3 regions of the Halomonas qinghailakensis genome follow, and region 1 is predicted to be linked to each of the others. Evidence: predicted binding sites of a transcription regulator. Region 1 holds the regulator's gene; each other region holds the start of a gene.
The links. Region 1 encodes sigma-54, which starts transcription at its own class of promoters, with help from an activator protein. Its sites were predicted from a motif close to TGGCACNNNNNTTGCTNT; they were not measured.
Positions count from the first base shown of each region.

Region 1 (10,338 bases):
GCCACGCTTAGTGCACACCCCGCAGACAGCGATGACTGATGTTACCTCTCCCATAGCGACACTCTTTGATAGTGAAGAACGCCAATGGCTGGCTACAGCTGAGACAGGTACCCTAAATACGGATACACAGGCACTCACATTAGCCGGCTCTGCCCAGCTGCTCTCACCTGATGAGGGCTGGCAGCTCAATACAGAGTTATTACATTATAATGGCGTCACGCGTCATGCCTGGAGCGATTCCAAAACAGTGCTACAGCAACCGCCTCAGCGCCTTGACGCATCACGCATGGATATATGGCTAGATGATAGCCAGATTCGCTTAACCAATAACGTGCGCGGCACTCATCCGCCTGCCACTCGTTCTCCGTAGGAGCCGCAATGAACGCTCTCATTCGTACAGCACTCTTCACCATTGCGCTACCCCTCTCTGCGGCAGCGCTACCGGTCATGGCACAAAGCCAAGCCCCTGTAGAAGTAGAAGCTGACCGGTTAGATCTAGACCAACGAGCGGGCACCGCCGTGTATTTTGGGAATGTCGATATTCGGCAGGGCAATATGCAGCTGCGCGGCAATCGCGTTGAAATCCAGCGCAATGATGCTGGCGAACTATCGCGCGCCGTGGCAACCGGTGAGCGAGCCTATATACGCAACCAACCCGAAGGTCAGGCTAGCCCGATGGAAGGCTGGGCAAAGCGGATTATCTATCATGTGGCCGAACGCCGAGTAGAACTGATTGATCAAGCCGAACTTACCCAGCAAACAGATCGTTTTCAGGGCGGCCGATTAGAGTATTTCATTGACCAAGGCGTGGTTCAGGCCCGCTCTGACGTGAGTGGCGGTGAGCCACAACGTATCCGAATGACGCTTCAGCCAGAACAATAGGGAGCGCCCAGTGGCGACAAATAGCGCAGAGCCAGCACCTCAGACCACATCATCAAAACCAACATTCGAAGAGGCGCCGATAAAAACACTCTATGCCCATCACTTAGCCAAAAGCTATAAACGCCGTCGCGTGGTTAAGGACATAAATTTAGAGATCTCTCAAGGCAGCGTCGTCGGTTTGCTTGGCCCTAACGGCGCAGGCAAAACAACATCGTTTTATATGATTGTCGGCCTAGTAAAGTCTGATGCAGGAAAAGTAGGCATTGATGGGCTTGATTTAACGCATGCTCCTATGCACGAGCGCGCCATGGCAGGGATTGGCTATCTGCCTCAAGAAGCCTCTATTTTTCGCAAACTATCCGTTGCCGATAACATCATGGCAATCTTGGAGACTCGTAAAGCACTTGATCACAGCGCCCGCGAACAACGTCTTGAGACGCTACTGGAAGATTTTCATATCACCCACATTCGCGACAATTTAGGTATGAGCCTTTCAGGTGGAGAGCGTAGACGTGTTGAGATTGCTCGCTCCCTCGCAACAGAACCTGCCTTTATTTTGCTTGACGAGCCGTTCGCTGGCGTCGATCCGATCTCAGTAGGCGACATTAAAGCAATTATCCGAGCACTTAAAAAACGTCATATAGGCGTATTGATTACTGACCACAATGTGCGAGAAACGCTGGATATTTGCGATATCGCCTATATTGTTGGCGACGGTCACATCATCGCTAGCGGCCCGCCACAAGAAATTCTCAACAACCAAAAGGTAAGAGATGTTTATTTAGGTGCTGATTTTCGCCTGTAAACAACCACCTGCCTGAAAAATTGTGTCTGTGGCATGCTTATTGCACTTGCACCAAACCATAACTCGCACTAGGGTGGAGCTTTCTGATAAACGAGTGGTTCTCAGATGGTCATGAAAGCTTCTCTTCAATTGCGTATCGGCACACAGCTGACCATGACACCCCAGCTGCAGCAGGCGATTGCCCTGCTGCAGCTATCAACATTGGACCTTCGTCAAGAAATTCAGCAAGCACTTGATGCCAACCCAATGCTTGAGCAGGAAGACGAATTCGGCGAACAGGCTGTTAGTGAACCCCAGGAAACGGAATGGTCCGACAGCATTCCTAACGAACTCTCCACTGATAGTGACTGGTCAGACACTTATCAGGATCTAGGCAACCATAGCAGCGGCGGCGAGGGGCCTGATTTTGAACGTCAAGCCGCTGGTCAAAGCTTACATGGCCACCTACTTTGGCAGCTCGCCATGACGGATTTCTCCTCTCGCGACCATGCCATCGCAGAAAGCCTTATAGATGCTCTGGATGCTAATGGCTATCTAACTCAGCCCCTCAATGACATCCGCGAGGGGCTTAAGGCCCAAGGTCATGAAGGGCTTAGCCAGCGTGAAGTTGAAACAACCTTACTGCGTCTTCAACAGTTTGAACCCACCGGCGTATTTGCTCGTGATCTGCGCGAATGTTTAATGTTGCAGCTCGCCTCACTACCGGAAGATACACCGCTGCTTATGCCTGCCAAGAGGCTAGTGCGTCAATTTCTTGAAGCGCTCGGTAAGGATGATGTGCGTTTGTTAAAGCGACGTTTAAGCTTGGGTGATGATCAGCTAGATGATGTAATTCGTTTGATCCGCAGCCTTGATCCTCGCCCAGGCAGCGCATTTGGAGACACCGATGACAGCTATGTAACGCCAGACCTAGTGGTTCGCCATGACAACGAAGGCTGGCACCTGGAACTAAACCCAGAAGCACTGCCACGACTGCGTATTCAGCCTGACTACGCAAGTCTTATCAAACGGGCTGACAAAAGCCAGGATAACCAGTTTTTAAAGGAGCACCTTCAGGAAGCGCGCTGGCTAATCAAGAGCCTCTCAAGCCGAAACGATACGCTACTGCGTGTTGGCCGAGAAATTATCGCTCGCCAGATAGGCTTTCTGGAACACGGCGAAGAAGCTATGAAGCCGTTAATTTTAGCGGATATCGCAGACGCTGTGGAAATGCATGAATCTACTATTTCCAGGGTCACCACCCAGAAATATATCCATACCCCGCGCGGCGTATTTGAACTCAAATACTTCTTTTCCAGCCAAGTGAGCGGGCAAGACGGAGGTGACAGCCACTCTAGCACCGCCATCCGTGCACGAATCAAAAAACTGGTGCAAGATGAACCGCCTGGCAAACCTCTCTCAGACAGCCGTCTTGTATCGCTTTTGGAAGAGGGAGGCATTAATGTAGCGAGGCGTACAGTGGCCAAATATCGCGAGTCGATGGGCATTCCTTCTTCCAGCGAACGTCGCCGCTTACGCTGATAAAACAGCGCTAAAGAGACAAAGTCTGTTTAAGGGCTTTGCAATAGCGCAAAAAGGGTTACAATCGAAGAACAGTCCGACGGATAAGGAGCACGTCAATGCAAGTAAATATCACTGGTCATCACGTAGAACTGACTGACGCCTTGCGTGACTATGTTAATGAAAAGCTGGAACGCGTTGAGCGCCATTACGACAATATTACTACCGTACAAGTGACCTTATCTGTTGAAAAGGAGCGCCAGCAAGCTGCCTGCACGCTGCATGCTGCCGGTGCAGACCTACACGCAGAAGCATTAGATAATGACATGTATGCAGCCATTGATGCGCTAGCAGACAAAATTGATCGTCAACTCGTTAAACATAAGGAAAAAGCACAAGCTCGCGCCCAAGGCGCAGGCGTGCGTTAATTCAATGACGTTGGAAACTATCCTCCCCCCAGAGCGCGTTCTCTATGACGTTCCTGGGGGCAGTAAAAAGAGGGTGCTGGAGTTTTTCAGCACCTTCATTGCACAAAACATCCCAAGTTTAGACAGCCAAGAAGTGTTTAGCCGTCTTATTGGACGCGAACGCCTAGGAAGCACAGGAATAGGCAACGGAGTTGCTATTCCTCATGCACGTAGCCCTCATTGCAGCTCGCCCATCGCTGGCTTTTTAAAGCTTGCTGAGCCGGTAGATTTTGATGCTATTGATGGTGATCCAGTCGATCTTGTATTCGTGCTATTGGTGCCTGAAGAGGCAGACGACACCCACTTAGCATTATTAGGTCAAGTGGCGTCTATTATGAATAACGTCGACACACGTCAACAACTGCGTAAATCCACAAGCCAGCGTGAGCTTTTAGAACTCATCACAGCGAAAATACGCGAGCAGCCTGTTACCTAGATGGCCCACCGCTAAGCACTACACGCTAAACTAACGTTTATCCCCATTTTGATTGGCATGCCAAGAGAAAATCTATGCAACTGGTGATCATTAGCGGCCGTTCAGGGTCCGGTAAATCTATCGCCTTACAAGCGTTAGAAGATCTTGGCTATTACGCCATCGATAACTTACCTGCCATGCTACTTGGCTCCCTAGTAGATGAACTGCGTGAGCAAGGAGAGCGCACTCAGCTAGCGGTCAGCATTGATGCTCGCAATCTACCAGCAGCTTTACAGCAATTGCCGACAATGCTCGAGGCTTTACGCCAGAAAAGCATTCACTTTCAAGTTATCTATCTCACTACGGATGCTCGCATACTTCTTGAACGCTATTCTGCTACGCGGCGGCGACACCCGCTAACCCGGGATAGTGATATGACGTTAGAAGAAGCAATTGATAAAGAAGAAGAAACCCTGCTCGACATTCGAGATCTCGCAGACCTAATGATCGACACCTCTCGCTTATCGGTTCACGATTTGCGACGCCGAATAACAGATCAGGTTGCCCAGCAGCGAGAAGATAGACTTACCCTTACGTTTGAATCGTTTGGCTACAAACGCGGCGTGCCGCTCGATGCAGATCTAGTCTTTGACGTGCGCTGTCTACCAAACCCCTACTGGGATCCTACGTTACGCCAATATACTGGGCGCGATGCTAAAATCGTTACTTTCCTAAGTGGTTATTCCATAGTGGAAGAGATGAGTAATGATATTCAGGTATGGTTGGAAAAGTGGTTGCCTGCCTATCAAAATAGCCAGCGTAGCTATATGACGATTGCCATTGGCTGCACCGGTGGGCAGCACCGCTCTGTTTACATGGTAGAAGACTTAGCGCAAAAGCTAGTTAGGCACACAGGCGAGGTTCAACTCCGCCATCGTGAACTAGGGTTGCAGTACACCCTAAGTGAAACGTTGCCTTTTGCGCCCACATCTTCAACCAGCGAAACATAAGCACAACAGCAATAACTAACGCCTTTTCTTAACGACCCCACTCGGCAAAAAGGAACCAGAGTGCCTGAAAGAACGTTAACACTCACTAACCAGCGCGGTCTTCATGCCCGTGCAGCGACGAAACTCGTCAAGTGTGGCCAACAATTTTCGGCCAATATTCACGTCTACAAACAACAGCAGATGGCAGATGCCGCTAACATTATGTCACTGCTGATGCTGGCCGCCCCCTGCGGCACCGAGTTGAGAATACATGCTGAAGGAGACGACGCCGAACAAGCATTAGAAGCTATAGAAGCGTTGTTCGACGCGCGTTTTGATGAAGAGCAATAATGTCAGGTAACATCTACTGCAAGTAATTCGCCACACAGCTGGCTTCATTAGTTGTTAAGCTTGTTACTAGCTACCCGCAATGGTCATTGCATCAATTAGCCAGCTACCCGTGTGAATGCTGCCACGGGTGTCTGTGTCATCGCCAACGGCCACTAAGCCCGCAAACATGCTATTCAAGTTACTAGCGATAGTGAACTCCTCGACAGGATGCTGCACTTCGCCGTTTTCAATCCAGAAGCCTGCGGCACCTCGTGAGTAATCACCTGTTACGCCGTTAACCCCCTGCCCCATTAGTTCAGTCACCCAAATGCCACGACCCATCTGTTTTAGCAAATCATCCCGGGACGTTAGCGGTGCTAGTAAACGTAAATTGCGCGCCCCGCCTGCATTGCCCGTGGATTGCATTCCCAAGCGCCGCGCACTGTAAGCAGACAACATATAACTTGCCACCGTACCTTGCTCAATAAAGCGGTTATTGCGCGTTTGAACGCCTTCTGCGTCAAACGGCGAACTAGCTGACGCTCCCACTTCCATAGGCCGCTCTTCTAAGCCAAACCAGTTTGGGAATAGCGAGCTACCTAAACGGTCACATAAGAAAGAGGATTCACGATAAAGTGCCCCGCCTGCCAATGCCCCCATCAAGTGGCCTATCAAACCGCTAGAAAGTGACGGATCAAACAGTACTGGGAAAGTACCTGTTGGCGGCCGTTGAGCGCCTAACCGACGTAGAGTGCGTGACGCCGCTTCGCGGCCCACCTCCTCAGGTTCTCGAAGCATGGCAGGATTTCGCGCTGACGTGTAATCATAATCACGCTGCATACCCTTCTCATCTTGGGCAATCAACATACAGGAGAGTGAATGACTGCTGCCCTTCTGGGTGCCCAGAAAACCATGGCTATTAGCATAAACACGAACGCCTTCGCCACTCGATAGTGAGGCACCTTCTGACTGATGAATACCCGCTACGTCACGCCCGGCTTTTTCACACGCTAGCGCCAGATCAATGGCCTCATCTGTTGTTAACGCCCAGGGATAGTGCACTTTAAGATCAGGTAGATCAGTGGCCATTAGCGCTGCATCCGCCAAACCAGCGGCAGGGTCCTCCCCCGTATAACGGGCAATGGCTAAGGCTTTTTCTACGGTCGCTTTAATTGACGCGCTGCTGGCGTCGGTAGACGAGGCACTGCCCTTGCGCTGACCAACGTATAGCGTAATGGCAATTCCCTGGTCGCGTGAAAGCTCGACAGTTTCTACTTCACCAAGACGTACGCTTACTCCAAGGCCTTGATCTACACTGGCGCCTACTTCAGCAGCATCTGCGCCTAATTTTTTTGCCAGCGCCAGCGCTTCTTCAGCACGCTGTGTTAATAATACCTGCTGGGCCGCTGCATCAAATGCTTGTGCCATATTGGCCTCCTTTTCGCCTGAATCGCATTGGCGAATCAATGTTATGGTCGCAGCCTGATATAATGCTGCAAACGAAACTAATTAGTGAGTTCTAGTATGCCTAAGCAACGCCCCGAGCCCTTCGATAGTGATGAACAAGAAGAGCGCCCCAGTAAGTCTCAACTCAAGCGCGAAATGCATGCCCTTCAGGCGCTTGGCGAAACGCTGATCGCTATGAAACCCGCAGAGCGAGCAAAATTTCCGCTTTCTGACGACATGTTACGCGCCATAGAAGAGACATCGCGTATACGCTCTCATGAAGGCCGCCGTCGCCATATGCAATATGTCGGCAAGCTTATCCGCAAAGAGGATCTTGCTGCCATACAAGGTGTTTTCGATGCTATCGAGCAGGAAAAAGAACAGCGTGACCATGCCTTTCACCGACTAGAAAAATGGCGCGACCGGTTAGTTGACGAAGGTGACAGCGCTGTTGATCTATTTTTGGCAGACTACCCAAACGCTGACCGCCAGGTCATACGACAATTGGTGCGCAATGCACGCAAAGAGCGTGAGCAAAGCAAACCGCCAACCAGTTCACGCAAGCTATTTAAACACTTGCGTGACACCCTGGCCCTATAAGCCCTTCATGATGATTGGGTACCGCCCACGGTCAGCTCATCCAACTTAAGGGTGGGCTGGCCGACGCCTACCGGCACCCCCTGCCCCTCTTTGCCGCAAACACCAATTCCTGTATCCATTTCCATATCATGGCCGATCATTGAAACACGCCCCATAGCTTCAGGGCCGTTGCCAATTAAAGTGGCCCCTTTCACCGGCGCAGTAATTTTGCCATCTTCAATGAGGTAGGCTTCGCTGGCTGAAAACACAAACTTGCCTGATGTAATATCGACTTGACCACCACCGAAACTGACCGCATAGATACCGCGCTTAACGCTTTTGATAATATCGGCAGGTTCATCTTGGCCTGCCAGCATGACAGTATTCGTCATGCGCGGCATTGGCAAATGGGCAAAAGATTCACGCCGCGCATTGCCGGTTGGATTCATATTCATTAACCGTGCATTCAGCTTATCCTGCATATAGCCGGTTAAAATACCGTCCTCAATTAGCGGCGTGTACTGCCCTGGCGTACCCTCATCATCCACGCTTAACGAGCCACGGCAGTCAGCGACGGTTGCGTCATCAACGACCGTCACACCTTTCGCCGCAACACGTTTCCCCATGCGCCCAGCAAAAGCGGAACTGCCCTTACGATTAAAATCACCTTCAAGACCATGACCCACCGCTTCATGAAGCAAAATCCCAGGCCATCCAGCACCCAGGACCACAGGCATTTGTCCAGCAGGGGCATCAACTGCCTCAAGGTTAACCAAGGCTTGGCGAACAGCCTCTTTCGCATAGTATTCCGCTACGTTTTCATCTCGCAGTCTGGACATTGAGTAGCGCCCCCCACCGCCGGCACTGCCTCGCTCTCGACGGCCGTTTTTAGCTGCAATCACACTTACGTTAAAACGTACTAATGGGCGGATATCTGCCGCTAAGGTGCCATCACTGGCACGTACTAACACGACTTCGTAAGTACCTGATAATGAGGCGCTCACTTGACTAATGCTGGGGTCAGCCGCGCGTGCTATGCGGTCTGCTTCTTTCAACATTGCCACTTTTTCGTCAGCCGTAAGCCCCGCTAGCGGGTCAATTCCTGCATAACGACCAGCAGCGCTAACAGCCACTACCGGCTGGCCAGGCAGCTGCTTTCCGCTACGCACAATGCCCGCCGCGGTGCGGCCAGTATCCATCAACGCATCTGCGGTAATTTGATTGGAGTAGGCAAAGCCTGTCTTTTCACCTGCTAGGGAGCGCACTCCAACGCCACCATCGATGTTATAGCTGGCTTCTTTTACTTCACCATCTTCCAGCACCCAGCCCTCTTGCCAAGTACGCTGAAAATAAAGGTCAGCATAATCAATCCCCCCGCCCATGGCATAAGACAGCCCTGTATCAAGGGCATCTAAATCTAGACCACCCGGTGTTAACAAAATAGAAACAGCGGTGTTTATATCGCTTTTATGTGCGGTCATTGAGGGCCTTCTAAAGTAATCTGCGGCGACGTCCACGGACCTCGCACGCGATAATGAATAGTGGTTGCTTGGTCTAGTGCGTTACCAAAAAGCTGATCCGCTATAAAAAGAGCCCCACCCACAATGGGGGCTCCAACGGCAATGGCTGCGATAGGCAAGCTTTGGCTAATAGGTAGTGTGACGCCTAACCGTTGATCAAGTTCACGTCGTATAAGATTGACGCTTCCCGTCAAGGTTAGCGTAGTGGATGGTGCTTCAATACTCAGCGGCCCGCGCAGTATTAATTGACCTGCGGCGACATCTGCCGTGCCATGTACCCGATCAAATGCGGTTCCCCGCCCCGTAACGTCTGAAAAGTCAAAGCGCAAGCGGCGTAGAATATTGTCAAAATTAAGCAGGCCCACTAAGCGAGCCGGAGTAGACTCCAGGGTCACAAAGCGCCCGTCACGCACATCAGTACGGATATCGCCTTCCGCCCGACTTAATTCAAATTGCCAGGGAGCGCCTGGCCACGTGAGCGCCGCACTGACATCCGTGGTACGACTGCGCATGGCAACTGGTTGGCCTAGACGCTCTAATGCAGTACCCACGTCACCGCCTTGTATCGATACATCAGCACGTGTATGGCTATTGATTGCATTGCCTTCCCACACCAACTCTCCGCGGGCAGAGAGCTGCCCTAGTGTCAGGCCAACTGGGGAAAGGGTAAAACGTTGATCCTGAGTTTGCCAATAAGCGGTTAACGGTCCAAAACGCCCTTCGCCAAGGCTAATATCAGCTAACCGCAGTCTGCCATTAGGTAGTTGGTTAAGCCATTCAGGTATCGCACTTGTGGCAGCGTGTTGAGTTTCGACAGCATCCATCCAAGAACCTGGCGTCGGCGCACTGCTGTCATGCGCTGCGGCAGGCATATCAAATAATCGATCTACCTCTAGCGACGAGATAGCAATATCAAGCGGCAGCGCGCTATCTGGCTTATAATCCACTCGACCTGATACAAGGTCACCACTTAACTGCATTGCTAAGCGCTTCCCTTCAATACTGCCGGTCGCCGCTAACTGACCAAAACACGCATCACGAAAATGCACGCAGGGCGTATTAACCATTACTGATATCGGCGTGCCCTCTCTATTGCCGTTTGCCGAAGACGACGCCTGCATGAAGGGAGACAACGCTTCCTGCCAGTCATCGAGAGGTAACTCATCAACATGCGCGGTCACTTTCCAGCCTGGTTGCGTCGGCCAGTTATCAGGTGCGACAGCACCACCAAGAGCAACCTCACCCGCCAGCTCGTCACTGCCAAGCTGCACGCGGGCGTTAACAATATCGGCTACTTGTGTTGCTAAACGGCCACTCGCAAAGTCTGCACTTAACCGCCATGGCCAAGGCTGTTCAGCAGACTTACTAAACGGTGCCGGCAACCTACTAGTAATACCAAGCAAAC
Region 1 covers NZ_CP096973.1:3,236,088-3,246,425, reverse strand. Annotated here, with positions in the region: gene lptC (LPS export ABC transporter periplasmic protein LptC) at 1-370, shown strand, start outside; gene lptA (lipopolysaccharide transport periplasmic protein LptA) at 379-882, shown strand; gene lptB (LPS export ABC transporter ATP-binding protein) at 962-1,687, shown strand; gene M0220_RS14715 (RNA polymerase factor sigma-54) at 1,793-3,208, shown strand; gene hpf (ribosome hibernation-promoting factor, HPF/YfiA family) at 3,307-3,615, shown strand; gene ptsN (PTS IIA-like nitrogen regulatory protein PtsN) at 3,620-4,090, shown strand; gene rapZ (RNase adapter RapZ) at 4,165-5,079, shown strand; gene M0220_RS14695 (HPr family phosphocarrier protein) at 5,140-5,409, shown strand; gene pmbA (metalloprotease PmbA) at 5,476-6,816, opposite strand; gene yjgA (ribosome biogenesis factor YjgA) at 6,913-7,434, shown strand; gene tldD (metalloprotease TldD) at 7,440-8,894, opposite strand; gene M0220_RS14675 (YhdP family phospholipid transporter) at 8,891-10,338, opposite strand, start outside.

Region 2 (10,338 bases), 1.9 Mb from region 1:
CGTTCACCACCAACATGATAAGTGCTTTCAATATGTGGCAGTAAGTCGTTGAAGAAAGCGCTGCGCGCTGCCTCGTTGTATCCATCCACCCACCAACTACGGCTTCCAGGCATGACAAACACGGTCGGTGGCAAGTGTCCTGCTGCGATTAATCGGTCTGCTGTTTGGGGTGAGTTGCCTCGTGTTACCCAGTCGCGTTCGTTTCCAAATGAGCCATGAAGCAAATACACGACTGGGTAAGGCGTAGTCGCATCCGTGTCATAGTCATCAGGTAAATACACGGTATAGGGATAGTTATGGTCTAACGTGGGCGAGAAAAAGTGCTGATGGGAAACATCGCCTGCTAGGGCATGGCTGCTGAGTATAAGCCAGCTGAGTAAGCCAATAATAGGTGTTGTTAACGAGGAAAGGTATCTTACTAGTAATGTCCCGAACACAAAGCCTCCAGGAATTTTATAACGTTACCGTAGTCCGACAGCGCAGAGTGTGTCGCTGTTCAGTTCATTTAAAGGTAGCAGCCAATAGGGTGGTGCTGAATGTCTAGTGCTAAATGTCTAGTGCTGAGAACCCTGGGGGATGGGCTGGTGTTGAGGAATTAGCGAGGAAGCTAATGCAAAAAATCGAGGAGATTTATTGGCTGCGTGCTTACGGGTGTGTTGCGGTATTTCTATTTCATTGGTTGGATCACCTGAACCAGCGAGTCGATAATATAGTCACCGACTTGATGCGACTTCCCCTTGTGCTGGGCACGCCCATCTTTTTGTTTATTTCGGTATTTGTGTTTGCTGTTCGTTACGATAAGCAAGTCCCACCTGGTTTTCTTCTTCAGCGCGTTAAATATGTCATGTTGCCTTATTTGGTATACGGCTTTATTTATTCGACAGCGGAGTGGATACGATTAGCGGATAGCAATAACGCTGTTGGTTTTTTGAACAATGCCAAAGAGTATTTTATTTATGCGGGATGGCATGGCTATTTTTTGATTATTGCCATGCAGTTTTACGCGGCGTATTGGTGCTATACCCAGTTTCGATTATGGCGCTTTAATCCTGTGCCGTGGCTGTGGGGCGGGTGCTTAGCCAGCATGGGATATTGGGGGCTAGCGTATTGGCTGGATATTGAGCCGCCTGGGTATCTCCTATGGATCGCACCGTTGGGTTGGGTCTATCTATTTTTTCTGGCATTGGTGTTAGTCCGCTATTATCCGTTGGCTCCTCAAGCAGATCAGTGTGTGCGCCCTAAATGGATGAAATCGTTATCAAAGCCCTATTGGTTACTTGGATTTGTAGCGTTGATCGTGGCCCTCACGTTTAATGGAGGGTTAGCCTTTTCTTCAAAAGAGGTGTGGGTAATCCCTTTCTTTGTACTGTTTACCCTTTGGTTAATGGCTTTCTTAAAAGGTCGTAAAGCACCAGCTTGGGTGCGCTATATCAATGTATATTCGTTTGGTATTTACCTGGCCCACCCGATGTTTTTTGCATTAACCGATGCCGTCGTGGGGCCTTTCACCTTACCGCTTATGGCCTATGCCGCACTGTTGATAGTAGTCGGTGTGCTTGGCTCTATTGTGTTGAACACTATTGCTAATACCACCACTACAGGCGCTATGTTATTTGGCAAACGTTTGAATGTTTAATGCAACCGCTTATGCATTAAGGTGGTTATGTGTCTGTTGGCGAAGTGGGTGGTAATCGGTAAGGATTAGCGGCCATTAACGATGGATCGTGATCGAGTCGTGAAGCCTCTAAGCTGAACGTTTGTAAACGTGTGGGGCAGGCGTAAAGGCGTTGCAGTAAATCGGCCAGCGCCGGTTCTTCTAATTCAGGGTCTAGTCCTCCTAGACGTTCCAACCAAGCACGCCTGATGGCTAGGTAAGGCGGAGTAGCGATACCTGCTCCTAAGAAGCGTTGTAGTAACCGTTCGGAGATACTCGGTGGTTGGTAATCGATCAAAACAGCATCCAGCAGGCAGGTATCCAGTTGCGGATAAAGTAAGCACCACAGATTGGCCTCTAGTGCTTGTTGGTGCATGGCAATTAGCAACCAGTCAGCTTGGCTGAGAGAGGCAGCTTGATTGATTCTGGCGCCTAATGACTGGGATGGCGAAATAAGGAAGTGGACGCGGTAGCGCTGTTCAATACAGGATATGCGTGGATCATTGGTGGAACTTGTTACGATGATGGGTAGCAGGTGGTCTGCTAAGCCTGTTTGGCGAATAGCTCGCAAGTGACGCGGTAGAAGGGCACTTGTGACTAACGCATCTAGAATAAAACAGACCGTGCTCATGTCGATGGTTTCCTGCTTTACGCCGCTTTTTGTAACCAAATGGTTATTTTTGTAATTTATTGTAGGTGTTGGTTTGTTTTATTAGCAAGCCTAAGTTTTCTATACCCAGTTAGGAATTAACTAGTTGGTTGGCGCTCCATTTTGGTGCTTCTGGTTTTTTATTGGGCTTTATTGGTGCGTTTTTACAAGCTATGGCGTTATTTTGAGCTGGTGAGGATAAAAAGAAAGAAGGTATGCTACATTAAGAAGCATTAAATTTAATATTTTAGTACTTATTAAACAATGATTTGCCATTTTTTTATGCCATATTGGTGCAAGGTTGGCATGCTCTGTGCTTTATATTTGCTAGCGGCTAGCGGGTCGTAGGCAGATGCCTCGCGGCGTGCTACAACGATAGCCGGATTGTTGAATAACTCTTTTATCGGTAGCTTACTGTCACAAGCTTTAAGCCACGTTCATACCGGAGGACACTATGTCAGCCAAGACTCTCGCGCTAATCGAAGAACATGATGTTAAATGGGTAGACCTGCGTTTCACCGACACGCGCGGTAAAGAGCAGCACGTCACCGTTCCGGCACGGGACGTGAACGAAGAGTTTTTTGAAAACGGTCAAATGTTTGACGGTTCTTCTATTGAAGGCTGGAAAGGCATTAACGAATCCGACATGATTCTTCGTCCAGAAGATGGTACCGCTTTCCTTGACCCCTTCACTGAAGACGCTACCCTAATTTTGCGTTGCGATATTATCGAGCCTGCCACTATGCAGGGTTATGATCGCGACCCGCGTTCTATTGCCAAGCGCGCAGAAGCCTACCTGCAGTCCACCGGTCTGGGCGATACCGCCTTCTTTGGCCCAGAGCCTGAGTTCTTCATTTTTGACGAAGTACATTGGAAGTCTGACATTCAGGGTTCCATGTACAAAATTACGTCCGACGAAGGTGCCTGGGCGACCAGTAACCAAGTGGAAGGCGGCAACTTGGGTCACCGTCCGCGGGTTAAAGGCGGCTACTTCCCGGTTCCCCCGGTCGACAGTTTCCACGATATTCGTGGTGCGATGTGTAACACCCTGGAAGCGATTGGCCAGACCGTAGAAGTTCATCACCACGAAGTTGCTAACGCAGGTCAGAACGAAATCGGTGTTAAATTCAACACGTTGGTGAAGAAGGCTGACGAAGTTCAGGAAATGAAGTACGTGATCCACAACGTGGCCCACGCTTACGGTAAGACCGCTACGTTTATGCCGAAGCCACTTGTTGGCGATAACGGCTCTGGTATGCACGTACACCAGTCGTTCTGGAAAGATGGTCAAAACCAGTTCGCGGGTGACGAATACGCGGGTCTTTCTGAAATGGCGCTTTACTACATTGGTGGCGTTATCAAGCACGCCCGTGCACTAAACGCTTTCACCAACGCATCGACTAACTCGTACAAGCGTTTGGTACCAGGTTTCGAAGCACCGGTTATGCTGGCCTACAGTGCTCGTAACCGTTCCGCTTCTATTCGTATTCCTTACACTGCTAGCCCGAAAGGTAAGCGTGTAGAGACTCGTTTCCCTGATCCGACGGCTAACCCTTACCTAGCGTTCTCTGCCTTGTTGATGGCAGGTATCGACGGTATTAAAAACAAGATTCATCCTGGCGATGCCATGGATAAAAACTTGTATGACCTGCCGCCGGAAGAAGGCAAGTCTGTACCAACCGTTGCCAACAGCCTAGACCAAGCGCTGGAAGCACTCGATGCAGACCGCGCGTTCTTGACCGAAGGTGGCGTGTTCACCGACGAGATGATTGATGCTTACATTGAACTCAAAATGGAAGAAGTGGAGCGCATTCGCATGACCACTCACCCCATCGAGTTTGATATGTACTACAGCTGCTAATAACGGCTGCTAACATCACCTTTGCGGTGTGATTAGCCTGAAAACCCCGCCTCGGCGGGGTTTTTTTATGGTAGCAAACTGAGAAGGTGTGCCAGTAATGACGAGGAATTTACGTTTGCAACATAAAATGTGTTTATCCACAGGGGCTACGCTACTGCTGTGCTTGTGGGTAAGCGCTGCGCAGTCACAAACGGTGTACCGCGTGGTGGATGAACAAGGCAAAGTGACCTTTACCGATAACCCTGAACGCGGTGGCGAAGTGCTAACGCTGGCGCCTTTGCCTGGTGTTTCCACGTCCCTGCCTCCCGTTGCGACTTCATCCCGTCGACAGGGATATCCTGGTCAGCCGTTTATGCCCTATGACCGTTTTGCGATTGAGCTACCCCAGGCAGAGGCGTCGCTTCAGAACGACCATACCGCGGTAGTTGTGGATGTTGTTCCACCGCTTCGCGAAGATCATCGAATTCAACTGCTGGTGAACGGTGAGATAAGTCAGTCGGCACTGCACAGTGATGCTTTCTGGCTTGCTGGTTTAGCCGCTGGCCAACATCAGCTACAGGCAGAGTTGCTAGACAGTGATGGGCGCGTTCAGCACCGCACTGATCCGGTGAGTATTTTTATTGTTGATTAACTATGCGCACTATAATGGTGCGTTGAGTGGTGCGATTATCGTAGGGTTTGCGCTATAACGACTCGCTACGCCACTGCCCCTTGCTCATTAGCCGTGCAAATGGCCATTTGTGCTTAATTGGCGCGCTTTTTGCAGTTTCTCTTTCATACGCTCGATAACACTATTTTTTACAGCGACGCTTCAGGATACGCCATGTACCAGCGCTTACTTGAACATCTCACCACCGCAGTCTTGCTGCTAGACGGTGAACTCCGCGTTCGCTGGATGAACCCAGCTGCAGAAGCGTTGTTAGCGGTGAGTTTTAGCCGTGTCCAGGGCATTAGTTTAGATACGCTGCTAGGGGGCGATGAGAGTATTGACGATGTCCTCGCCAAGGCGCGGGATGCCTTTCATCCCTATACCCAGCGAGAAGCACGCATTACGCCGCTGAACAGCGAGCCTTTAACGGTGGACTACACGGTGACACCGCTTTCAGCCGATGAGCTGCTGTTAGAGGTAGAACCACGGGACCGGCTGATGCAGATCTCCCGCGAAGAAGCGCTGACCACTCGGCAAGAGACTATCAAAGTGCTGGCTCGAGGTTTGGCCCATGAAGTTAAAAATCCGCTAGGCGGGATTCGCGGTGCTGCTCAGTTGTTAGAACGTGACCTGGACGACCCGGCGCTGCGCGAATTTACCCATATTATTGTTGAAGAGGTCGACCGCCTGAGAGATTTGGTCGATTCCATGTTGGGTCCCAATCGCATCGTCAAACATGAGCCGGTCAATATTCATAAGGTGTTAGAGCGGGTGCGGGCACTGCTGATTGCCGAGCATCCGCATGTTGAGATTCGACGTGATTATGACCCGAGTTTGCCGGACCTTTCCGGCGATGAATCTCAAATGATCCAAGCCTTATTAAATGTGGCGCGCAATGCCGTGCAGGCCATGAGCGATGCAGGGACTCCCTCGCCGGAACTTACGCTTCGCACCCGCGCGCGCCGCCAATTTACGTTGGGTGCCGAACGTCATCGTTTAGTCAGTGAAGTAGGGGTGATTGATAACGGCCCTGGCATACCTGAAACGTTACGTGAAACGCTTTTCTATCCCATGGTTTCTGGGCGCGCTGAAGGTAGCGGCCTGGGGCTATCGATTGCTCAGTCGATTTTGCACCAACATCAAGGATTGATCGAATGCGACTCACGCCCTGGACATACCGAATTTCGTTTACTGATTCCATTGGTTATTAATTGCACCGGAGAAGCGTCATGACTGAGGCGACACAAACCGATGTTGCACGAGTGGTTATTGTCGATGATGACCGCGCCATCCGTTGGGTATTAGAGCGGGCTTTAGCGCAGCCAGACCTGGACGTTGAATGTATTGAACGTGCCGATACCGCGCTGGAGCGGTTGTTAGAAAATCCCCCCGATGTGCTCGTCACGGACATTCGCATGCCTGGCATTGATGGGCTTGATTTGATGTCTCGGGTACGTGATGCCCATCCAGATCTGCCTGTCATTGTGATGACTGCGCATTCAGATCTCGACAGCGCCGTGGCGTCTTATCAAGGGGGAGCATTTGAATACTTGCCTAAACCCTTTGATGTGGACGAAGCGCTGGCCCTGGTACGCCGTGCGGTAGCTCATGCCAGAGAGCGTCAGCGCCCAGTCAGCGTGCCGGAAGGGTTGAGTGCTGAGATTATTGGTGAAGCGCCGGCCATGCAGGAAGTGTTTCGCGCGATCGGAAGGCTTTCTCATTCCCACATCACGGTATTAATTAACGGCGAGTCTGGCACCGGTAAAGAGCGGGTGGCGCAGGCGTTGCACCAGCATAGCCCCCGGGCAGGTAAGCCGTTTATCGCGCTAAATATGGCAGCGATCCCCCGTGATCTGATTGAGTCTGAGCTGTTTGGCCATGAGAAGGGGGCGTTTACCGGGGCGGCGCAGCAGCGCCAAGGTCGCTTTGAACAGGCTAACGGTGGGACGCTGTTTCTGGATGAAATTGGTGACATGCCCGCTGAGACCCAAACGCGTTTGCTGCGCGTGTTAGCCGACGGTGAATTTTATCGCGTGGGCGGACACACCCCCGTTAAGGTCGATGTGCGTATTATTGCCGCGACTCACCAGAACCTGGAGTCGTTAGTTGACGACGGCCGGTTTCGGGAAGACTTGTTCCACCGTTTAAACGTGATTCGTGTGCATTTGCCACGCCTTGCCGAGCGCCGCGAAGATATCCCACGCTTAACACGTCATTTTTTGGCAGAAGCAGCCAAAGAGTTATCGACAGACATTAAGGTGCTCACCCCCGATGCTGAAACGCACCTTACCCGCCTTCCTTGGCCGGGCAATGTACGCCAGTTAGAAAATATTTGCCGCTGGTTGACGGTAATGGCGTCTGGTCGTGAGATTCTGGTGGAGGACCTGCCTCCCGAGTTGCGCTCTGTCACTGCCTCTGACAGCAGCGCGCATGGCGATTGGCGTTCCGCGTTTAGGGATTGGGCGGATCATGCGCTTGCGGAAGGTCACACCCACTTATTGGAAGAAGCCGTGCCGGATTTTGAACGTATTCTAATTGAAACGGCGCTGAAGCATACCGGTGGCCGCAAAGGGGAAGCCGCTGAATTGCTTGGTTGGGGGCGTAATACCCTTACCCGTAAGCTAAAAACGCTACTGCCTGCGCTGGCAGATGATGCCTAACCGACCATTTTTCTAGCAAACACCCTGTTAGCAACCAATCTGCCAGCGGTTACTCCGCCGTTGGCAGTACAAAAACCGCATCTGCTAATTCAGGGTTGGGTGGCTCACAGGCCTCTGTTGACCAGGGCAGTAAGCTAAACGTGTGGTCTACCCCTAACCCAGTGAGCTGGTGTGGCACACCATCGTGGTAAATGACATGGCCTAGGCCCATTAAGCCAACGGCAAGTGCGCCTTCTGTGGCGGCATTCGCTAGCCCCTCGGCCATGGCGACATCCCAGCTAAGCTGAGCCTGTACAAATCGATTTAGCATGGCGGGGTCGTCGCCCATGGCATGCTGATCAAATACCTCCTTTAAACGCTTTTCATAGCGATCGCTGGGGGGCAACGGTGCAGGAATATAGTGGCGCTGTTCGGCAGGCACATTAGTGAACCCCTCACTAGACAAGCGCTGGCGGAGCTCAGGGGTAATGTTTAGCGCAATCAGAGGGATGTTGTGAAGGCGGGCAAAATGAAATATAGGGAGATAAAGATTGGCATCAAACCTCCAGGTTTCTTCCCAGTGGGACTGTGCTAGCAGTTCTTCTTCGGTCAATAAACCGGCCACCCAATCATCAAGAACATCTTGCACTCCTCTGGGCAACATTTCTAACCCAATGACCATATCATCACGCAATCCATGAAGCCCCGCCAGGGTGTGCAGCTGCCAACGGTGGTGGTCAGCTGCGTCATGCTGCTCGCCTAGAAGCACCACCTGATGCTGTGATGCCTGGGTTAAAATAGCACTGTTGGCAACGCTGTTTTGCGATTGCCACCATTGGCCAGGCGATGGGCAGCTGGCGTGTGCAGACAAAGGCAACCAGCTAAAAGCGACGGCAGCAATGACACGATGGCGCATGGGCGATTTATCCTAGCGTTCTTCTGCTTTTAGGCGATTAATCTCAGCTAAAATTGCTTCTGCTTCTTCCGTTAGTGTGGCGTTAGCTCGCATGTCACCATTGCGTGAAGCTTCCATGGCTGCTTGTAGCTTGCGTTCGTAATCTTGCTGTAGCTTTTTCTTGGGGTCGCGCTTAAATAAACCAAACATGAGCACTCTCCTTATGTGTGTACATCATTTGTATAGTTTTATTTGGCTCATGTCGACTATTTGTTGTAACGCGTTGTTAGTGAGAGGGCAGAGGTGAAGCACACTGGGCTAGGAAATGCTCGAAATCGGTAAGTATCGTTTCCAGGCTGTTATGAAGGCGATGGTCATCATCAAGCAGGCGTAACGACAGGCGTTGACTTTGGGCATGTTCAATAACAGGGCCAGGTGGCACGACGTCATCTCTCCATCCATGAATAATATGCGTGTGGGCTGCCTGCAATGTGAGTGAGGTTTGTGGGTAGTTTGGCAGGCCAAGTGCCGGGGCTAGCAAAAAGCAGCCCAGCACGGGTTCGTGAGCACTTACTGCTGCACTTAACCATCCGCCAAGACTGGAGCCTGCCATCACGCAGTTAGCTAACGAATCGTTTCGATCGGCGATCACATTGAGCAAATATTGTAAGCGCTCCTGAGGCGCTGCTATGCCGCGGTAGTCTATGACCACGGCTTCACAGTCATGGCGCTGTTCAGCGACTCTTTTTAAAGCTTGTACTTTCAGGGCGTTAGGCCCGCTTTCCAAACCATGTGATAGATAGACGGTCATCATTGTCATCAGTTGCAACCCTTAACTACTTGCAGAGCGCTGAATAGCCTCGCCGCCGCGCTCAATGTCTTCGCCTGCACCGCGAATGGTATTACAGCCACTGATGCTCACTAGAGTCACTATTATTAATAAAAGGGTAGCCAGTGTACGTTTCATCAAATGATTCCTCAGCAGGTGGGGCGTGCAATAAGCAGTGCTGTACGCTGTTATTTAAAATAATCGCTGAGCGCTATTGGTGCCACAGGTTTCCCTATGGATTGTGTCAACTGACAATGCGATTTTGTCGCATGTGTCAGTTTTAGCCATAAAATTGCGACATATCGAACCGTGACTGGCATGGCTTGTTTCCCTATAAACAATTGTTAATAAAGTAACTTTTTCATATTTATGATTTTTGGCCTATTATCTGCAAAGTTATGAGTAGACAACTTATAAGTAACCTTAAATTTAAAAACTAAGCTATCGTTATTGCTATTTGTTATTACTACTTAAGCTCAAGTCTAGTCGCAATCAGTAAACAGCGTGAGCAGGCTGATAGGTAACTAAGGAAGGCATGGAGCCATATCAGTGAAAGGACATGAAAGGACAGTCAGCCTGCTCACCCTTATCAGTGTAAGGAAACGCTGATCATCACCGCCAGGGAGTGGTAATGATGCAAAACGACCATCTCGTGAAAGCGAGGTGGTTTTTTTGCGTTAATTAAAGGTTGTTAACATTTTGATTTTATTGAATATTAGGTGTTGTCTATTTTTTTGAGTAGCTTTTGTACCCAATAGGCAGGACATTTTGGTCTATCCTCATGTTTAAACCAAAATTCAGCGGTTAGAAAACGTCAACGCAGCAGCCGCAAACTTCCAGGGACAAGCGCTATGGCGATGGTATTGATGTTATGCATGTTTGTGCTGTTTCTAGGGTTTTCGGGGGTCGGCCTTTATATGATGTTTAAAACATCCTTTATGACCACATTAGAGGATCGTGACGATTTGCCTCCCGATATGTAAGTGAAGAAGAAACAACGATAATTAGACAATAATGTCAAAAACCACCTTCGCTCGCGTTGGTGGTTTTTTTATCCCATCCAATAAAGGCTGAGCAGCGCGAAGCCGTAGCCCATGGCAGCGCCAGCAATGACATCGCTGACATAGTGCAACCCAAGCCCTACCCGTGAAACAGCGATCAG
Region 2 covers NZ_CP096973.1:1,379,118-1,389,455, reverse strand. Annotated here, with positions in the region: gene M0220_RS06520 (alpha/beta hydrolase) at 1-437, opposite strand, end outside; gene M0220_RS06515 (acyltransferase family protein) at 611-1,636, shown strand; gene M0220_RS06510 (glycosyltransferase family A protein) at 1,662-2,285, opposite strand; gene glnA (glutamate--ammonia ligase) at 2,758-4,164, shown strand; gene M0220_RS06500 (DUF4124 domain-containing protein) at 4,262-4,795, shown strand; gene glnL (nitrogen regulation protein NR(II)) at 4,988-6,046, shown strand; gene glnG (nitrogen regulation protein NR(I)) at 6,043-7,473, shown strand; gene M0220_RS06485 (ChaN family lipoprotein) at 7,523-8,368, opposite strand; gene M0220_RS06480 (DUF6435 family protein) at 8,381-8,557, opposite strand; gene M0220_RS06475 (YqiA/YcfP family alpha/beta fold hydrolase) at 8,634-9,161, opposite strand; gene M0220_RS06470 (entericidin A/B family lipoprotein) at 9,180-9,314, opposite strand; gene M0220_RS06465 (phosphatase PAP2 family protein) at 10,228-10,338, opposite strand, start outside.
Region 2: the regulator sigma-54 is predicted to act here: its motif matches at 4,914-4,931, upstream of glnL (nitrogen regulation protein NR(II)).

Region 3 (10,338 bases), 1.3 Mb from region 1:
GTGCAGCACATAGACATGGCAGGCCTCTGTGCTGCCTTCGGGGTAAAACGGGCGTTGCACTCTCAGTGGCCCTTGGTGGCGCGCCTGCACCAACCGAGTGATGCCATTGCGGTTAGCAAAACGCAGCGCCAGCGATGCCGCCCAGAGGCGCTCTTCGTCAAAGCGGTGACCTGAGCCAGCAGCAGGTGTCGCGAGTTCACACAGCATCATGGGCGCATTTACTTCCTGTTAATAAGCATTTCATTTTCAAATGCAAGGAATGCGCCAAAATGGTGAAAAATGTGAATACGCTGCTAAAGCGCCCGTATAAGGTGAAAATAGGCAATCTAACGATGCCTATTGCGCACCAAAAAGTATCAAAAAAAGGCCAGTCGCACCGAAATGGATCATCTACGCGTTTTTAACCACTACCCGATCACGTCCACCGCGCTTTGCTTGGTAAAGCGCTTGGTCAGCGCGCTGAATAGCTCGCTGATAATCAGGGTGGCCATCGTGGAGTGTTACGCCAACGCTGACGGTCACATTAAGCAGCGTATCGGCGGTGGCTAGCATAGGTTCTTTAGCGACTGCCCGTCGTAGACGCTCGGCAAATAGTCGGCTGCCATCCTGGTCGGTATCCACCAATACAATCAAAAACTCTTCGCCGCCCATACGAAAAACATAATCACCGCCACGAGTAGAACGATCGAGAATACTCGCTACCTGCTGCAATACATTGTCGCCGGCGTCATGGCCATGGGTATCGTTAATCGACTTAAAGTGGTCAATATCTACCATCAGCAGGGCAAAGCGTTTTTCCGAATGGCGGGCAATTTCAATTTCCCGTCCCAGCACCACTGAAAGAAACTTACGATTCAACAGTCGCGTCAGGCTGTCGCGTCCTGCTTCTAGCCCTGAAGCGCGCTCTAGCACGTCGTCTAGCAGCATAAGAATAGTGCGTGCTGCATCGCGAATATCACTTAGGGCTGTGAGCCGTTGGCCCATGTCATTCTGATCAAGTGCAGCCAGCCACTCATGATCTACTTGGCGAATATGGCGCGAAATCGTGGCGATTTCTGGCGAGCCTTCAAAGGCATGGCAGGCTTTGTGAAAATACCACAGGCCAAACTCTGATTTGGAAAGCTTGGGTAGCATTGCGGTTTCCTGTTGCGCGGCAACAGCAAACATCAGCGCATTTTCCCAGTTTAATAACGCCGAGCGCTGCCGCTCGCGTTCGTCTCCAATATTCTGGGTAAGGGAAAACAGCTTGTACGCTTCTTCGGTGCGCGCATTGCGATCATTGGCGACGGAGTAGGCGTGGCTCATGATTTCCATGGCCATATCAATATGATCCGAGACGTAAACAGACGCATCGCCTGGCGACAGCGGCGCGGTGAGCGTGGCGTTAATTTTTTGGTAAAACGCCTGCTTTAGCTGCCTTGCTCCGTTAAGCACTAAGTTAACGGGGATATCGACACGGGCATGCACTTGTCCCACTTTTTCTTGTTGTTCTACCAGAGCATGAAAATCGACGTGCTCAACAGCAAACATAGCGTTTAGCCAGCGCCGCATAGAGGGGTTTAAGCGCTCGTGTACTTGATCATTGGAAAGAAAAAGCGACGCGTGCGGATCTTCTAGCATGACGCTGTAGAAATGATCTGCAAAGTAATCACAGTAGCGCTCGACCAGTATTTTCACTGCTTGGCGTAGCGATAATGGCGTACGCTCTAACAGTTCTTGCCATTCGGCGGCGAGCTGATGTTTATCTTTATAGCGCATTGCGCACCCAATTATTATTACGAAAACAAGCCATATTACACGCAAAATAATAGTGCCAATACGCACACAGCTCAGAGTTTTTAATAATAAGCTCGCCGCTTTAAGTTAATTAAAGGGCGAGCAACAGGCTGTGGATAACTTAAACGGTCAAATGCTGCTTTATCAGTTCATTGGAAAGCTCTGAGATATCGCCTTTAGCGACCGGTCGGCCACGATCCATAATCACAAAGCGGTCGGCATATTTGCGGGCAAAAGGCAGCTTCTGCTCCACCAGAAGTACCGTTAAACCATCTTCCTTGATCAGTTGGCGAATGACCTGACCGATTTGCGCCACAATATTGGGCTGAATACCTTCCCCTGGCTCATCTAAAATCAGCAGCTTGGGCTCGATGACCAGCGCACGACCAATGGCTAGCTGCTGCTGTTGCCCGCCTGATAAGTCACCACCACGGCGATGCTTCATCTCTTTTAGAACAGGAAACAGTTCATAGATACGCTCAGGGATTTTTTTTAGCCCATCACTGCGCGCTGCAAGGCCGGTGCGTAAATTCTCTTCCACCGTGAGCAGCGGAAAAATCTGCCGCCCCTGAGGCACAAAACCAATTCCCAGGCGGGAGCGAGCTTCAATGGCTTTTTTGGTCAGCTCAATGTCGCTGCCCTCTCCCTGATAGCGTAGTTGACCGCTTTTTACGGCTACTTCACCCATAATAGCTTTCATCAAGGTGGTCTTACCCACCCCGTTGCGGCCCATCACACAGGTACACTGGCCGGTAGGCACGTCGAGGTCTAAATCCCACAAGGTGTGGCTTTCCCCGTAAAACTGGTTGAGCTTTTCAATTGCCAGCATCAGGCAACCTCCTCGTCGTCCGCGCCCAAATACACCTCAACCACGTTGGGGTCGCTTGAAACCTGATCCATACTGCCCTCTGCCAGTACGCTGCCTTGGTGCAACACGGTCACTTTACGGGCAATAGAACGTACAAAGCCCATATCATGCTCTACCACGACCACCGACTGCTTACCCGCAAGGCCCGTCAGCAACTCTGCGGTACGCTCCATCTCCTGTTCCGTCATCCCGGCCACGGGTTCATCTACCAGCAGCAGGCGCGGGCGCTGCATTAACAGCATGCCAATTTCCAGCCACTGCTTTTGGCCGTGGGAAAGAATCCCTGCTGGCTGGTAGCGCAGCTCGGTCAGGCCAATCGTTTCAAGTACCTCATTGATACGGTCTTTAATTTCACCAGTCATGCGGGCAGTCAGCGTGGGGAAAATACGCTTGTCGGCGGCCATCGCCAACTCCAGGTTTTCAAACACGCTCAGCGCTTCAAATACCGTGGGCTTTTGGAACTTACGACCAATCCCCAAGCTGGCGATATCCGGTTCATTCATTTGCAGTAGATTATGACGGCTACCAAACCACACACTGCCTTCGTTGGGGCGCGTTTTGCCAGTAATGATGTCCATCATGGTCGTTTTACCGGCCCCGTTAGGGCCGATAATGCAACGCAGTTCACCATCATCAATGGTCAGGTTTAAGTTGTTGATTGCCTTGAAGCCATCGAAACTCACCGAGACATCTTCCATATACAGAATCGGGCCATGACGCACATCTACCGGTGAGGCCTGAGGGGCCATAAAATCAAACACCCGATCCCGCGTGGTTAGCGATTGCAGCAAGCTCATGCGGTAGCCTCCTTCGGCAAGGTCTCGGATTTTTTGCGGCGTTTTAGGTGGAGCAACAACCCCGCCACGCCTTTAGGTAGAAACACGGTGACCAAGACAAACAGCGCGCCTAGGGCAAACAGCCACGCATCAGGCATTACACCCGTAAAAATCGTTTTGGCATAGTTGACTAAGATCGCACCGATAACCGCCCCATAAAGCGTGGCACGGCCACCCAGTGCCACCCACAGCACAATTTCAATCGAGAAAATCGGCGAGAACTCACTGGGGTTGATAATCCCTACCTGAGGAACATAAAGCGCGCCAGCCAAGCCTGCCAGCATGGCGGAAACTACGAATACAAATAGCTGGAAGCGTTCGACCCGATAGCCAATAAACCGCGTGCGGGCTTCGGCGTCACGGGTTGCCACACACACCCGGCCTAATTTACTGGTAACAATCGCTCGGCACAGGATATAACCCAGTGCCAATGCAACGCCGGTGGCAATAAATAGACCTAAGCGAGTGTCGTTGCTGCGGAGGTTGAAGCCCAGCAGCTCGCGAAAATCGGTTAAACCGTTGTTGCCACCAAAGCCCATCTCATTGCGGAAGAACGCCAGCATCAGGGCAAAGGTCAGCGCCTGGGTAATAATCGATAGATACACCCCAGTGACCCGCGATCGAAAGGCCAAAAAACCGAATACCAAGGCCAATAACCCAGGGGCTAACAGCACCATAGCAAACGCAAACCAGGCCATATCAAAGCCAAGCCAGTACCACGGCAGGCTGTCCCAACTGAGAAACACCATAAAATCCGGTAGTACCGGGTCGCCATATGTACCGCGGTCACCGATCTGGCGCATCAGGTACATGCCCATGGCATAACCGCCAATGGCAAAAAACGCCCCGTGACCCAGGCTCAGAATGCCTAAATAGCCCCATACCAAATCCACCGCCACTGCCAGTAGCGCATAGCTTAAGTACTTGCCGAACAGGTTCACGGTGTAAGCATTGACATGTAGCGGGTGACCTTGAGGTACTGCGAGATGCAGTACTGTCACGATCAACAGGGCGGCAAACAGCACGCCAAGAAAGATCTGCGTGGCTCGCTCACTAAACGGGCGAGTTAGCCAAAACTGGCTTGAAGATGATTGCGTCATCATAGGTTAGCCCTCCGCAGCCCGGCCCTTCTGCGGGAAGAGTCCACGCGGGCGTTTTTGAATAAACAGAATGATGAACACCAGGACAATAATCTTGGCCAGCACCGCACCTGCCCAGGGCTCCAGCACTTGGTTAATAATGCCCAGGGAAAGCCCCGCCACCAAGGTGCCCCAAAGATTACCCACGCCACCGAAAACGACGACCATGAAGGAATCAATAATGTAGTTCTGGCCCAGGTTGGGGCCGACATTGGTCAGCTGTGATAACGCAACGCCTGCCAAGCCTGCGACGCCAGACCCTAACGCGAAGGTCATAATATCGACCCGGGTGGCACGGATACCCATAGAGCGTGCCATGGCACGATTTTGGGTCACCGCGCGCACTTCAAGCCCTAGGCGCGTGCGGCGCATAATCAACATCAGCGCGGCAAACACCACTAGTGCAAACCCGAGTACAAACATACGGTTAAGGGTCAGCGACAGTGCATCGTTAATCACTAAGGAGCCGCTCATCCACTCTGGCGTTATGACCGTACGGTTTAGCGGTGAAATCACCGTTCGCACCAGCTGCTGTAAAATCAGGCTAATACCGAACGTCGCCAGCAACGTTTCCAACGGGCGCCCCTTCAGGAATTGAATGACACCCCGCTCAATGGCAATGCCCACAAGCGCGGCCACTAAAAAGCCTGCAGGAATCGATAGAATTAGCGCCAATCCAGGCTGGCCGGGCAACAGTTGCTGCATCATCCAAGTGGTATAAGCGCCCAGCATGATCAGCTCGCCGTGGGCCATATTAATGACCCCCATCACACCAAAGGTAATGGCCAGGCCAATCGCTGCTAACACCAGTACCGAGCCAAGCGAAAGACCGAAATAGAGCGTTTCCAGACCACGATTAATTTTCAGCTGCTGTTCGATACCTGCCAACGCCCCAGCAGCGGCGTTGGCTATCACCGGATCGTCACTATTCGCTGCGCGACTTAGCGCCACGCGGGCGCGTGGGTGAAGGCTACCCGTAAGCGCGTCTATACCGGCCATCTCTCCCTGTTCGGTACGATAAATTGCCACTGCTTGAGTTAAGCGAGTACGCACGTACTCATCATCAGCTTCAGCAATCAGTGGCGCTAGCGCTTCGGCCAGTTCGCCGTCTACTTCACCAAGTAAGCGGTCAGCGGAAGTGCGGCGGCGCTCTACATCGGGTGAATACAGATCAACCACGGCAATAGCGCTGCGTAGCTGGTTGCGCAAATTGTTATTAATTCCGATACGATCCAGATCGCGACGAGACATCTCGCCAAGCGGCTCGTTAGTTAACGCATCGGCCACCGGCCAGTCGCGGCCACGGTTATCGAGCACCACAACAAAACGACCGTCGTCAGTGCGCTGTAAGCGGCCATCTAGCAACGCCTGCAGCCAGTCACGAGCGCGTTCGTCGTCGCTTTGTACAATTGCGGTAATCGCCTCACCTTTTGCAGGAAAGGAGCGTACATCCAGCGCTTCAAGTAGCTCAAGCGCAGCGGCATCGTCAGCATCAACAACAGCGCTTGTTTGTGCCTGGGCGGTGACTGTGATGCTTAACAACAGCAGGCACAGCAACCCGAAGGAAAGGAAACGCCTCATGGGGTTCTTCCTTTGGTTATATTAGAAACAGTGATCTAAAAAAGGGAGGTAGCGTGCTCCCCCACCACTCAACGTTTAGCCAAGCAGCGAGGGATCTTCTTTTACTCAGCGAGGGCCGCTTCGGCTTCTTCTGCTGCGGTGCTACCACCACACGAGCCGTTCACCACGTTGAAGTTGCCGCACTCCATGGGTTTGCGCCAATCGGCAATCAAATCACGAGAGCCAGGTAAGTAGTCAGACCACGCATCGCCCGCCACCGTAGAAGGCGTTTGCCAGACGATATCGAACTGGCCGTTGTCTTGAACTTCACCAATCAGTACTGGCTTGGTGATGTGATGGTTGGGCATCATCGCCGCATAGCCGCCGGACAGGTTAGGTACGGTGACGCCGATAATCGCGTCTTTCACCGCATCCACGTCGGTAGTTCCTGCTTTACGCACCGCTTCGGCCCACATGTTGAAACCAATGTAGTGCGCTTCCATGGGGTCATTGGTGACCGCTTCTTCGTCGCCGGTGTATTCAATCCATGCGTCGATAAAGTCATAGTTAGCGTCGGTATCCACACTCATAAAGTAGTTCCACGCCGCTAAGTGGCCGACCAGCGGGGCCGTATCGATACCGGAAAGCTCCTGCTCACCCACCGAGAAGGCAATGACCGGAATATCAGCGGCATCAATGCCTTGGTTGGCAAGTTCGCGATAGAACGGAACGTTGGCATCACCGTTAATGGTTGAGATCACCGCTGTTGGTTTGCCCTCTTCACCGAAGCGGCGCAGTTCCGCCACGATGTTCTGCCAATCGGAGTGGCCAAACGGCGTGTAGTTGACCATGATGTCTTCTTCAGACACACCATGCTCATCTTTCAAGAACGCTTCTAAAATACGGTTGGTGGTACGTGGATAAACGTAGTCGGTACCTATCAGTGCAAAACGTTCAATGCCCACTTGATTGATCAGGTATTCCACCGCAGGAATGGCCTGTTGGTTTGGCGCAGCACCGGTATAGAAGACGTTTTCAGAGGACTCTTCACCTTCATACTGCACCGGGTAGAACAGCAGGCCGTTAAGTTCTTCCACTACCGGCAGTACCGCCTTACGGGAAACGGAAGTCCAGTTACCAAAGATGACGTCGACCTCTTCTTGCGCTAGAAGCTCTCTAGCGCGTTCAGCAAATAGCGGCCAGTTAGAGGCTGGATCAACAACAACCGCTTCAAGCTGGCGTCCAAGGAGGCCACCCGCTTCATTCTGCTGCTCAATGAGCATTTCAACGGTATCTTTCAGAGCTGACTCACTAATCGCCATGGTGCCTGAAAGCGAGTGGAGAATACCGACCTTGATCGGATCGTCATCTTGAGCGATAGCCTGGGCACTGGCACCCATAACAGCGGCGGCAATTAAGGCAGTGGCGAAACGGCCAACGATACGAGGGTGTGTCTTGCGCTGCAATGTGGTCACTTGAACCTCCTTGCGCCCCTATGGCGGGGCTCGTTATTTGAGCTTCGCGGCCAAGGACTCCCGTTATGTAACGTGGGTACGGCCATTACGGGGCTTGGTGCATCCACTAGCTCCTAGCTTTTGCAAGGTTTGCGCCACACTACAAAAAGAAACATTAAAAAAAATAAAATCAAACGGTTAGCTTTAAAAAAAGCAGCCCAATCTACAGGCATCGCACTATCGTGGCGCGCCAATATTCAAAAAATGCACGCTGTTTATGCACCACAACGGCACCTCGCACCAATAGAGCGCCTTCCATCTCACGCGCCTATTTATTTCACCCATTTTTTTCATAAAAAAAGCGCCCTAGGAAACCCTAGGGCGCTTTACACGCATGTCGGTGTTCTATTCAGCGGTATTCAAACGCTTAGTGCGGCGCTTTTTCAGCAGTGGCAAACCAAGCGACAGCACAGCGATAACCAGCAACGATAGGGAAATCGGCTTGTCGATAAAGGTCATCCAATCACCACCGGAGATCTGTAACGCGCGACGCATGGACTCTTCCATGATGTTGCCTAAAATTAGTGCCAGAATCAGCGGCGCAGCGGGGAAACCGAACAAGCGCATCCCTAGGCCAACCAAGCCAAAACCAAGCAGCAGCAATAAGTCGAATACGCTGAAGCTCATGCCGTAAACACCGATCATGCAGAAGATCAAAATCAGTGACAGCAGCAACGGCTTGGGCAGATCGAGAATTTTGGCGATCAACGGAATCAACGGTAGGTTAAGCACCAGCAAGAAGATATTGCCAATGTACATACTGGCGACCACGCCCCAGAACACATCCGGGCGCTGTTCGAGCATCATCGGGCCAGGATTAACCCCCATCACCAGCAGTGCGCCAAGCAGTACAGCGGTGGTGCCTGAACCCGGCACACCCAAGGTTAACAGCGGTACAAACGAACCGGTACACGCCGCATTATTCGCCGCTTCCGGGGCAGCAACGCCTTTGATGTTGCCTTTACCAAACGTATCGCCGTCTTTGGCAATGCGTTTTTCCATGCTGTAACCCAGAAATGAGCCGATGGTCGCACCTGCGCCCGGTAGAACACCGGTGAAGAAGCCCAAGACTGAACTGCGGCTAACCGGCCCGGCAATCTGCTTCACTTCACTGCGGGTCAACTTCAACGAACCAATGGCATTACGCGGCGCTTCTTTACCACCGCCACCGCGCAGTAGCATGTAAAACACTTCGGCTAACGCGAAGATACCCAGCGCGACGACAAGAAAGTCGACTCCGTCGAGCAGGTGAATAGAGCCAAAGGTAAAGCGCTCGGTGCCGGTTTGCATATCAATCCCGATGATCGAGATCATTACCCCAATCACAGCCGCAATTAACCCTTTGACCAGCGACTTATCGGATAACGACACAACCGCCGTTAGCCCCAGTACCATCAGTGCGAAGTATTCAGCAGGGCCAAAGCTCACCGCCACTTTGGAGAGCAGTGGCGCAATCAACATCAAGAAAACAACCGAGATGGTACCGCCAACGAAGGAGGAGTAAGCGGCAATCGCCAGCGCCTTACCTGCCAACCCTTGTTTGGCCATCGGATAGCCGTCAAACGAGGTGGCTACCGTTCCTGCTACACCAGGGGCATTAAGCAAAATAGACGAGGTGGAGCCGCCAAAAATAGCACCGTAATACACCCCGGCCATCAAAATCAGTCCTGAAGAAGGCTCCATAGCGAAGGTAATTGGAATCATCAGCGCCAGCGCGCTAATCGGCCCAAGGCCGGGCAACATGCCGATAATAGTGCCAGCAAAAACGCCGGCAAAGACGTAAGCGATATTGATAGGCTCAAGCGCGATGCCAAAGCCATACATTAGATTGTTAAAGGCATCCATGGGAGTGTCTCTCTTTTAAACCCGCTAACAGTGGGCAAGCGCGGCTTGGTTAAAACGGCAGCACGCCAGTGGGTAGGTAAACATCCATTACCCGCGTCATGGTCAGATACAGCGCCAGCACCACCCCAAGCGATGTTGCCAGATTGACCCCATGGCGGCGGTAGCCGTAGTAAGCGGTTAGGCCAACGCACAGCAGCGTCGAAGCCAGCACAAAGCCCAGCGGCACGAGTAATAACGCATACGCTGCGATAGCGATGGCGGTGACAATCACCCGCGCCCAAGGCGTAAGCAACAACGGCCCCTGGGTTTCGGTTTGATCAATCTGATCGACACCCGCAATAGGACCAGGACGCTCAAAAAATAAGCACGCCGACAGCAATAGCAGGGAAACACCTAACACTTTTGGAAACAGATCAGAATCCACTGGGCGGGGCAGCGGAAAGTTTGGAATTTGCCAGGCCATTGCCAGATAGGCAGCCGCCACTAACGCCAACACAAGCGCTAGCCATTGGTTGATATTGAATCGAGTCATGGGAAAGCTCTCCGAAGATGTCATTGCTAAATAGCAAGACCCTTGCGGTTTCAGACGGATGATCCCGGTGGCAAGCTGCCACCGGGGGAGCCTTTGGGACGAGCGCTTACTGGCGCATTAGCCCCAGGTCGGTCAACACACTGCTGAACTGCTCTTGTTGCTCATCCAGGAAAGTAGCGAAGGCGTCACTATCCTGGTAGGCATCAATCCAGCCAAGCTGGTCGCTTGCTTCGCGCCATGCCTCAGTTTCGAGCATCTCGGCGAAGAG
Region 3 covers NZ_CP096973.1:1,957,113-1,967,450, reverse strand. Annotated here, with positions in the region: gene M0220_RS09295 (urease accessory protein UreD) at 1-210, opposite strand, end outside; gene M0220_RS09290 (diguanylate cyclase) at 391-1,758, opposite strand; gene urtE (urea ABC transporter ATP-binding subunit UrtE) at 1,898-2,605, opposite strand; gene urtD (urea ABC transporter ATP-binding protein UrtD) at 2,605-3,441, opposite strand; gene urtC (urea ABC transporter permease subunit UrtC) at 3,438-4,583, opposite strand; gene urtB (urea ABC transporter permease subunit UrtB) at 4,587-6,200, opposite strand; gene urtA (urea ABC transporter substrate-binding protein) at 6,302-7,654, opposite strand; gene M0220_RS09260 (tripartite tricarboxylate transporter permease) at 8,039-9,538, opposite strand; gene M0220_RS09255 (tripartite tricarboxylate transporter TctB family protein) at 9,588-10,070, opposite strand; gene M0220_RS09250 (Bug family tripartite tricarboxylate transporter substrate binding protein) at 10,177-10,338, opposite strand, start outside.
Region 3: the regulator sigma-54 is predicted to act here: its motif matches at 7,774-7,791, upstream of urtA (urea ABC transporter substrate-binding protein).